Regions from separate parts of the Demequina sp. TMPB413 genome, predicted to be linked through region 2. Evidence: predicted binding sites of a transcription regulator. Region 2 holds the regulator's gene; the other holds the start of a gene.
What was found. The regulator LexA, encoded in region 2, represses DNA repair genes until DNA is damaged. The targets are predictions, from matches to a motif close to TCGAACANNTGTTCGA.
Positions count from the first base shown of each region.

Region 1: LGT36_RS01280 (HNH endonuclease signature motif containing protein) is a predicted target of LexA. The motif match lies at 1,363-1,378, and genes of this name have one in related genera.

Region 1 covers NZ_CP096184.1:278,064-282,274, forward strand. The annotation lists gene LGT36_RS01270 (hypothetical protein) at 1-619, opposite strand, end outside; gene LGT36_RS01275 (hypothetical protein) at 612-1,220, opposite strand; gene LGT36_RS01280 (HNH endonuclease signature motif containing protein) at 1,647-3,107, shown strand; gene LGT36_RS01285 (Fic family protein) at 3,465-4,211, shown strand, end outside.
Region 2 covers NZ_CP096184.1:1,354,739-1,358,949, reverse strand. The annotation lists gene LGT36_RS06575 (ATP-dependent DNA helicase) at 1-1,726, shown strand, start outside; gene LGT36_RS06570 (hypothetical protein) at 1,723-1,992, shown strand; gene lexA (transcriptional repressor LexA) at 2,048-2,752, opposite strand; gene LGT36_RS06560 (LysM peptidoglycan-binding domain-containing protein) at 2,942-3,241, shown strand; gene nrdR (transcriptional regulator NrdR) at 3,309-3,821, shown strand; gene LGT36_RS06550 (DEAD/DEAH box helicase) at 3,818-4,211, opposite strand, start outside.

The sequences.
Region 1 (4,211 bases), 1.1 Mb from region 2:
ACCGCCGTAGTTGTTCGCGTTGTGATTTGTTGGCTCCGGAGCGGGGGCCGAGGAGGGTGAAGGCCGTCGCAATGTGGTCGGGTAGGTCGGTGTGGCTCCCGGCGGTGGCGTCGGCGAGGATGCGGGCCGCTTGGTTTACGTCGACTCCTTGTCCCAGGAGCCGGAGAATCTCGCGTGCGTCTTTGAAGCCTTTTTCGGAGTCTGGGCGGTCGAGCAGTGCGGCGAGTTTGGACAACGTGTGCGCTTCGATGGTGAGTAGCTTCCAGCCGCTGTGGTCGAGGGCGTCCGTGTGTTGGGCGAGCACCTCGACGCGCAGGCGAAGTTTGGCGCCCAACTCGGACTGGTGCGGGATGTAGACGTCGACGTGGACGCCCTCGAAGTTGCCGCGCCACTTGGTGCCTTGCAGGTGGCTCGACTCGGACAGTTCGCTGAGCGCGGTGCGGACCTTTTCGCGAATTTCTGGCGAGCCGATGATGAGGTCGATGTCGTGGCTGATGTCGCCGCCGACGCGGGCGAAGGTGGCCCACCCGCCGATGAGGATTGATGGTTCGAGTTCCTCGCCCAAGTAGTCGAGCACCAGGCGCAGGTGGCCCTCGTTGTCGATCGGGAGGCTAGGCATGAGCGGCCTCGGCCCTCGCCCAGTCGTCAACGGTGAACCACGTGCGCCATAGGGCGCGCCGGAACTCGCTTGCCTGCCAGCCTGGCTGGGCAAAGAGGTCGGCGTAGGTTTGTGCGGGACTGGTGAAGCCGTCTGCCCAGGTGGCGAGCGTGTGGTCGTCAGTGGTGAACACGAGTGCGCCGTCGCCGGGTGGTAGGGCGTTGAGTTCCACGCGTGCGGGGAGGTAGACGATTGCGGGCGCGTGGTCGGCGATGGTGTTGCGGCCCCCCAGGTGGTGGGCGGCGGCGCGAGTGCCTCCCAACGCGTAGGCCGGGGCGTGGACCAACGAGCTCTGCGCTGCTTCGAGTGTTGTGGCACGGGCGCCTGTAAGGGTGCGCGCGGCGGCCAGCAGCGTGAGTGCACGCTCGGGATCCGTCACACTGAAACCGCCGCCGGGATGACGGGCGACGGCGCCGATGGACACTGGTCGTTGCAGCGCTTTGTAAGCAAGTTTGTCGCCCACTCCCGACTCCCATGCCAGATCACCGGTGTTCTTCCACTGCCGACGCCCGCTCAGGGCTGCATCGGCAAGGGTCCGCCACACCGCGTCAGTTGCCCGCATGTTTGCCTCCCTTGAGTGATCCGATACTACCAATAGGTAGAAACGTGTGTCTACCAATTGGTAGAAGCGTGAGATGTGGGCTGTTGCGCCCCGGGTTTGATGGACGCTCTCATCGCAAGGAAGTGTGAGAGCGGTGGCGGCATCGAGGAAGTATTCGCCGGATCCCAGGGAGAGGGCGAAGGGGACGGCTGTCAAGGCGCAAACTGCATTGCACGGCGACTCGCGCAAATCCCCTGATCATCTCGCCGAGATCAAACGGGAACACGCGCGCTGGCTAGAAGGTCGGCGCGGCGGCAAGCGCGGCCCGCGGCCCTGAGGTCCGGTAGAGTCCGGGCGCGCGTCGTGCCCAGGCGGGCGTTGTGAGGTCTATCCACAGACCATCGTGCCTGGTAAGCGGATGTCAGGGGGCGGTGATTGACTGGTTTCATGACAGACCAGTTGGCGGTGGCAGGCACTGCTCAGATCGAGAATGTGGGCGCGCTCACGGGTGAACTGGTGCGCCGCGACATTGGCGGTCTGTCGCACGAGGGCCTCTTGGCGGAGTACGACGCTGTCTCCAAACTTGGGCGCCTCGCCGACGCTTTGGAGGCGCGTTACGCAGGCGAGATTGCACGACGCTCAGCGCCCGACTTGCCCGGTGGTGGGCTGGCGCGGCGGCAGGGCTTTGGCAACGCGGGCGACATGGTCGCGGCCGTGACCGGCAGTACCCAGGCGGGCGCGTGGCGGTCGATCGAGGTGGGACAGGCCCTCATGCCTGAACCAGCCTTGCCTCAAGATCACCTCGAACAGGCTGACGACGGCGACCGACTCCAGCACCCTCCGGCACCTCGCTACCCGGCCATTGCCGAGGCATCGGTGTCCGGAAGTTTGTCCAGAGACGCGGCAGCAATCATCACCTCTGGCCTTGCCTCCATTGCCGATCGGGTGCCTAGCGAGCAACTCCACGTACTCGAGAAGCAACTCGTTGCGAAGGCCGTGGACCTGAGAGTGAAAGACGTGCGTCGGTTGGTTGGGCACGCGGTGGCACGGGCAGACCTTCCCGGTCACATCGGACGTGAGAAGCGGAACTATGACGAGCGGTATCTCACGTGGACGGAAGATCACACGGGGATGGTGACCCTCAGTGGGCGCATGGATGTGGTCACAGCTGCGCCAATTCGCACCGTCATCGAACAGATAGTGACTCAGCAGTTTCGCCGACGTCGGGATCAAGACCCGACGGACAAGGATCAGCGCACCGCGGGCCAGATGCGCGCCGACGCTCTCCGCGACCTCGCGCGCCACGCTCTCGGCTGCAAGGAGACCACCAGTTCGGGGATCCGCACCACCTTGGTGGTGCGGATGAATCTGGCCGACTTCAACAGTGGTGAAGGTCTCGGGAGCATCGACGGCATCGCGCGGCCGGTGTCGGTGGGTGAACTACGACGCCTGGCAGGTGAGGCGGGGATCATCCCCCAGGTGCTTGGTGGCCCCGGTGAGGTGCTCGACCAGGGCCGCGAGGTCAGAATGTTCACCCGTGCTCAGCGTCTCGCACTGTTGGAGCGCGATGGGGGATGCGCGAAATGTCATGCACCGCCAGAACACTGCGAGGCCCACCACATCGACTGGTGGGAACACGGCGGAAGATCAGACCTGAACAACGGCGTGATGCTGTGCACCAGATGTCACCACGACATCCACCGCCAAGGCTGGGGAATCCGGATCCGCGACGGCCAAGTGCACTTCATCCCGCCACCCGACATCGAACCCGCCCAAACACCGCGACTCGGCGGACGTGCGGCCTTGGAGATTGGGGGCGTGAGGAGTGTCGGCGGCATCAGCAGCATCAGGCGCGCCAGCTCGTCGCGCCAAGACACGGGGGAGAACTCTGCCTTGGACGCCGCGTGATCTCGTTTGCGGCGCTACACGGTGCCCCTGCGAAAGCCACGGCTTTGAGACGGTGACGCTCTCAGAGGCTCCCACACAACTCAAATCCGCTTCAAAAGGGAGAAACGGGACCGGTGGACGGGTGAGCGATCGGTGATCGCGGCGGAGAGCGCCGGACGGCGGCGCGCGTGGCGCCGCCAAGGCCTCGCGCCGTTCAGGGCGGCCGGAGCCTCCTGGAGCGCGCGCGGCGTGAAGGCCAGCCCGGAAGCGGCGGCACGGGCGATGGCTTCTACGAGGGCTAACTCACATCTCGCGACGGCTAATCTGAATATCAGCAAAAAGCCAGAATAAGCGACGCAACTGTGAGACACTCGGACCATGCCTCAGTCCGCCACGGTTCATGGTGCTGAACGGCTCCTGTGGAGCATCGACCAGCCATGGCCCTCGGGGCCCCGCGAATACAGGGCCTCCGTGGTGCCGACGCTGGCCCGACTAGTCTTCGAGCCCGACCCTGACGCCGCCGTCGCATGCCGTGAAGCCACCATCGAGATTGCGCTTCTCGAACGCGGCCCGGCCGGCCGCCTGCCCGGGTTTCAAGGCTTCCTCGAGCGCACCGAAGCCCTCGCCTCGTGCCGCATCGATGGCGCCACGAGCGACCCGACGCAACTCGCCCAAGCGGAAGCAGGCGTCCCGGCCTCCACGGCCGGCAAGTCAGTACGTGAAGCGGCCACAGGGCTGGCCATCCTCCTAGAATCGGCGCGCAGAGCCATCTCCCTCGGAGCGATCGCCGCCGCTCACCAGCCCCCTCCCACCGGCGACCCCGGTTGGCGCGACAAGGTCGCCCACTACCGCGACGCCCAGACCTGGATCGGCGGCACCGACCTCTGGCCAGACGGCGCCGACTACGTGCCGCCCCAACCCGCTCGCATCAGCGACGCGATGGAAGACCTGGTCGCCTTTGCCTCGCGCAAGGACATCGACCCGATTGCACAAGCGGCGATCGCGCACGCGCAGTTCCTGTCCATCCAGCCCTTTACCAGCGGCAACGGGCGCACGGCGAGAGCGCTCGTCAACGGCGTGCTCCGGCGTAGGGGAGTGACTTCCGACCTCGCGGTGCCGCTCTCC
Region 2 (4,211 bases):
GGTGTTCTCCAAGGACCTACCTGCCGTGGTCGACGCACTCGAGCCGGTGCTGGGAGAGCGTGCGCGATCAGCCTTGTTCAAGGGGCGCAGCAACTATCTATGCGTGCACAAGATGGCAGGAGGCTACGAAGGAGGGGACGACGACGAGGCCGCCCTTCCCTTGGGCCCGACCTCGGACCTTGGTCGCGAGGTGGTGAGGCTCAACGCGTGGGCCGACGAGACCGACACGGGGGACAGGGACGACCTCGTCCCCGGAGTCAGCGGAAGGGCCTGGGCTCAGGTGTCCGTCACGGGGCGTGAGTGTCTCGAGAGCCAGTGCCCCATGGCGTCCGAATGCTTCTCGCAGAAGGCGCGCGACGAGGCCGCACGCGCCCACATCGTCGTCACCAATCACGCCGTGCTCGGAGTCCAGGCCACGAGCCACGACATCCTGGGGGAGCACGACGCCCTCATTGTGGACGAGGCCCACGAGCTAGTCAGCCGCATCACCTCGTCAGCGACTCACGAGCTCACGGTGCGCGCGATAGACAGGGCTGGGCGGCGCGCACGGCGCGTCGGTGTTGTCACTGCACCTATGGACACCGGTGCGAGGGCGCTCGAGACGGCACTGGCGAGCGAGACCGTAGGACGGCTGCGTCTTGGCCCCTCGGAAGAGCTTGCTGCGGCGATCGAGTTGGTGCGCGCAGGTGCCCGCGAGGCGCTCAGCGCTGTCACCAAGATCACCAAAGACTCCGGTGGTGCCAAGGAGGCGGGTGCCGGTGCCAAGATGGCGTCGGCGGCGCTCACCGAGGTCATGGACGTGTGCGAAGAACTGCAGGCCGACCCCGGCCACTACGTCGTGTGGCTCGCTCCTGCCGACGGGGACTATGACGCCACTACGCCGGAGCGCATCTTGGCGGCCCCGCTGGATGTCGCGGGCGTGATTGGCGACCGTCTCGTGGGCGAAAAGCCGGCGGTGTTCACTTCGGCCACTCTGGCTCTCGGAGGAGGCTTTGAGACGGTCGCACGCCACCTAGGCGTGCACGATCCCGTCACCCTGGATGCGGGTAGCCCCTTCGACTACGCCTCGCAAGGCATCCTGTATGTCGCGTCCGAACTCCCTCGCCCAGGCATGGGAGGGATCTCACCCGAGGCGCTCGACGAACTAGAGTCCCTCATCGAGGCCGCTGGTGGGCGCACGTTGGGGCTGTTCTCTTCCCATCGCGCGGCTTTGGCTGCGGCCGAGGCGATGCGAGAACGCCTCGACGTGCCCGTCCTGTACCAAAAGGATGACCAAGTTTCCACGCTGGTGCGCCAGTTCAGAGAAGACCCGCGCACGTGCCTCTTCGGATCGACGACGCTGTGGCAGGGCGTCGACGTGCCTGGCGCGACGGCGAGCCTGGTGGTGATCGATAGGATCCCCTTTCCTCGCCCAGACGAGCCCATTTCCCAGGCGCGCACGGAGGCGGTGGGTCGGTCGGGAGGCAACGGCTTCCTCGCCATCAGCGCCACTCATGCCGCGCTTCTGCTCGCGCAGGGAGCTGGTCGGCTCATTCGCTCGGCGAGCGACAGGGGGGTCGTGGCGGTCTTGGACCCCCGGCTCGCGACGGCTGGCTACCGCGGCTTTCTCACGCGGTCGCTGCCGCCCATGTGGGTGACAACGGATCGCGAGGCGGCGCTTGGGGCCTTGCGTCGACTCGACGCCGAGGCGTCTCGTACCCTTGAGCAGGAGGTAGTCGAGACATGACAGATGTGACAACGCCCGACGCGCACTCGGGTGACGCCGACGCCGCGCGGGCCGATTCAGCGGACTTCGTTCGCGGACAACTGGCCGAGCGCGAGCGCTTCGCCGAGTACCTCGCGCACTTCGAGAAGTCGAGCCGGGCGATGGCCGAGGCGGCCACCACCGACAGCTCGCGCGTCTACCAGACCACGATCGCAAACGCGATGCAGGCCATGGGCCAAGCGATCAAGGGAGCCTTCCACTGGCAGGACGGTTGGCGCTCCTCCTAGGCCGTTGTCCTGGACATGAAGGGACCGGGCAGCGCATTGGCCCGGGCGGCGACGCCTAGAGGCGGCGCATCACCGAGACAACCTTGCCCATGATCCGGGCGTGAGTGCCGTCGATAGGCGTGTAGGCAGGGTTGTGCGGCATGAGCCACACCTGGCCGTCTTTGCGCCGCAGCGTCTTGACGGTCGCCTCGTCGTCCAGGAGAGCCGCGACGATGTCGCCATTCTCGGCCGTGTTTTGCCGGCGCACCACGACCCAGTCGCCATCACAGATGGCCGCATCGATCATCGAGTCACCCGAGACGTTGAGCATGAAGAGGTCGCCGTCGCCGGTCAGTTGGCGCGGTAGCGCGAAGACGTCCTCGACTTGTTGGTCGGCAAGGACAGGACCGCCAGCGGCAATGCGTCCGACGAGGGGCACGTCGACCACGCGGCCGTCCGTCGCGGATGGCGGTGCCAATGGGACGACGGGCAATGAGGGCGCATCGTCTGCGATCTCTTCCGGCAGTACCACCTCAAGTGCACGCGGACGGTGAGGATCCTGACGGAGGTAGCCCTTTGCTTGGAGCGCGCTCAACTGGTGCTTGACAGAGGAACTGGAGTTGAGCCCGACCGCTTCGCCGATCTCCCGCATGGACGGGGGATAGCCGCGGTTGGCCACCGACTCCTTGATCGCCTCAAGAATCCGCCGTTGACGGTCGGTCACGCCCCCACCTGGCATGGGGAACTCGTGAATGGTGGCGTCGCGATCCTCGCCTGACATGGGGTCCTCCCGGCCGGTGTGCTGTGCGCCGGAGTGTGTGTCAGACCCCGGTGATTGCCTTGGTCTTGACGTTAGGGCACGAGGCCCCGGAAATCAAACACATGTTCGATTTTTCTTGCGGCGTGTCGGCCGCATGTGTTAAGAATAGAACACACGTTCTACGAACAAGTGTTCGAAGGAGGAGTTGACATGACGATTCGCGTGGTGAACACCCCAGCAGTGAGGGTCCGCCGATGGGTTGTCGCGACGACTCTGGCAGGAATCGCCTTCGCCATGGCCCCACAGGCCTTCGCCCAAGAGGCCGGTGCGCCTGCCGCGACTGATACGCACATCGTTGCCCAGGGTGAGACGTTGTGGTCCATTGCCCAGTCGATCACCCCCGCGGACAGGAATGTGCGGGACACCGTTGCCACCGTCAAGAGCATGAACGTGATGGAGTCGGCATCGATCCGCGAGGGCGATCAACTGATCGTTCCCATCTACGGTTAGCCCGTTTACCGCTGATCGAAGTTCCTGGCTGAAGCGGCTATCGGTCGTGACGTGGCACAGTAGTGCCATGCATTGCCCATTCTGCAGGCACGCAGATTCCCGCGTGATTGATTCCCGCACGGCCGACGACGGTTCCGCCATCCGCCGCAGGCGTCAGTGCCCCAGCTGCGGTCGCAGGTTCTCCACGGTGGAAACCTTCTCGCTATCGGTCGTGAAGCGGTCCGGCGTTGTCGAACCCTTTTCGCGTAGCAAGATCATCTCGGGGGTTCGCAAGGCTTGCCAAGGCCGACCCGTTTCGGACGATGATCTCGCGCTGCTCGCGCAACGCGTTGAGGAGTCGATCAGGGAGTCGGGGCAGGCAGAGATTGACGCGCTCGACATCGGTCTTGAGATCTTGACGCCGCTCAGGGAGCTCGACGAGATCGCCTACTTGCGATTCGCGAGTGTCTATCAGGCCTTCACGACCCTCGATGACTTCGATAGGGCGATAGCCGACTTGAGGTCGGAAGGCCCCGGTGCGGCAGCAGCGCCGTCCGGCGACGCCCAGAACCTCGATTCAGGGGGGCCGGCAGCGGACTAGTTCCGTTTGGGCTTCTTCGGACCGGATTTCTTGTCAGAGCCCTTGATGCGCGGCTTGCCGCGCCTGCTCGAGCTACCTGTTGAGCCCTTGGACTTCTTGCCATCTGCGCTCTTCTTGGCGCGGGGCTTGCGCGGAGTGCGGGTGGGGTCAAAATCGTCGCCAAAGCGTGCGGCAGCCTCGTTGTCGCGCGGGGCGAACTCGCGCTCGCGTCGTTCAGCACGCGTCGGACCAGGGGAGCGGCGATCCGCCGCCTTGTCCGTCCACCGTTTCGAGGCGCCGTCGCGTCCGCGGTCGTTCGAGCCTTCGCGCTGTGGTCGCGCGCGGTTGGGGCGGTCGGGGCGGGGCGCGCGAGTGGGGCGGTTGTCGTCCGGCTTGCCGCGGTAGGGCTTG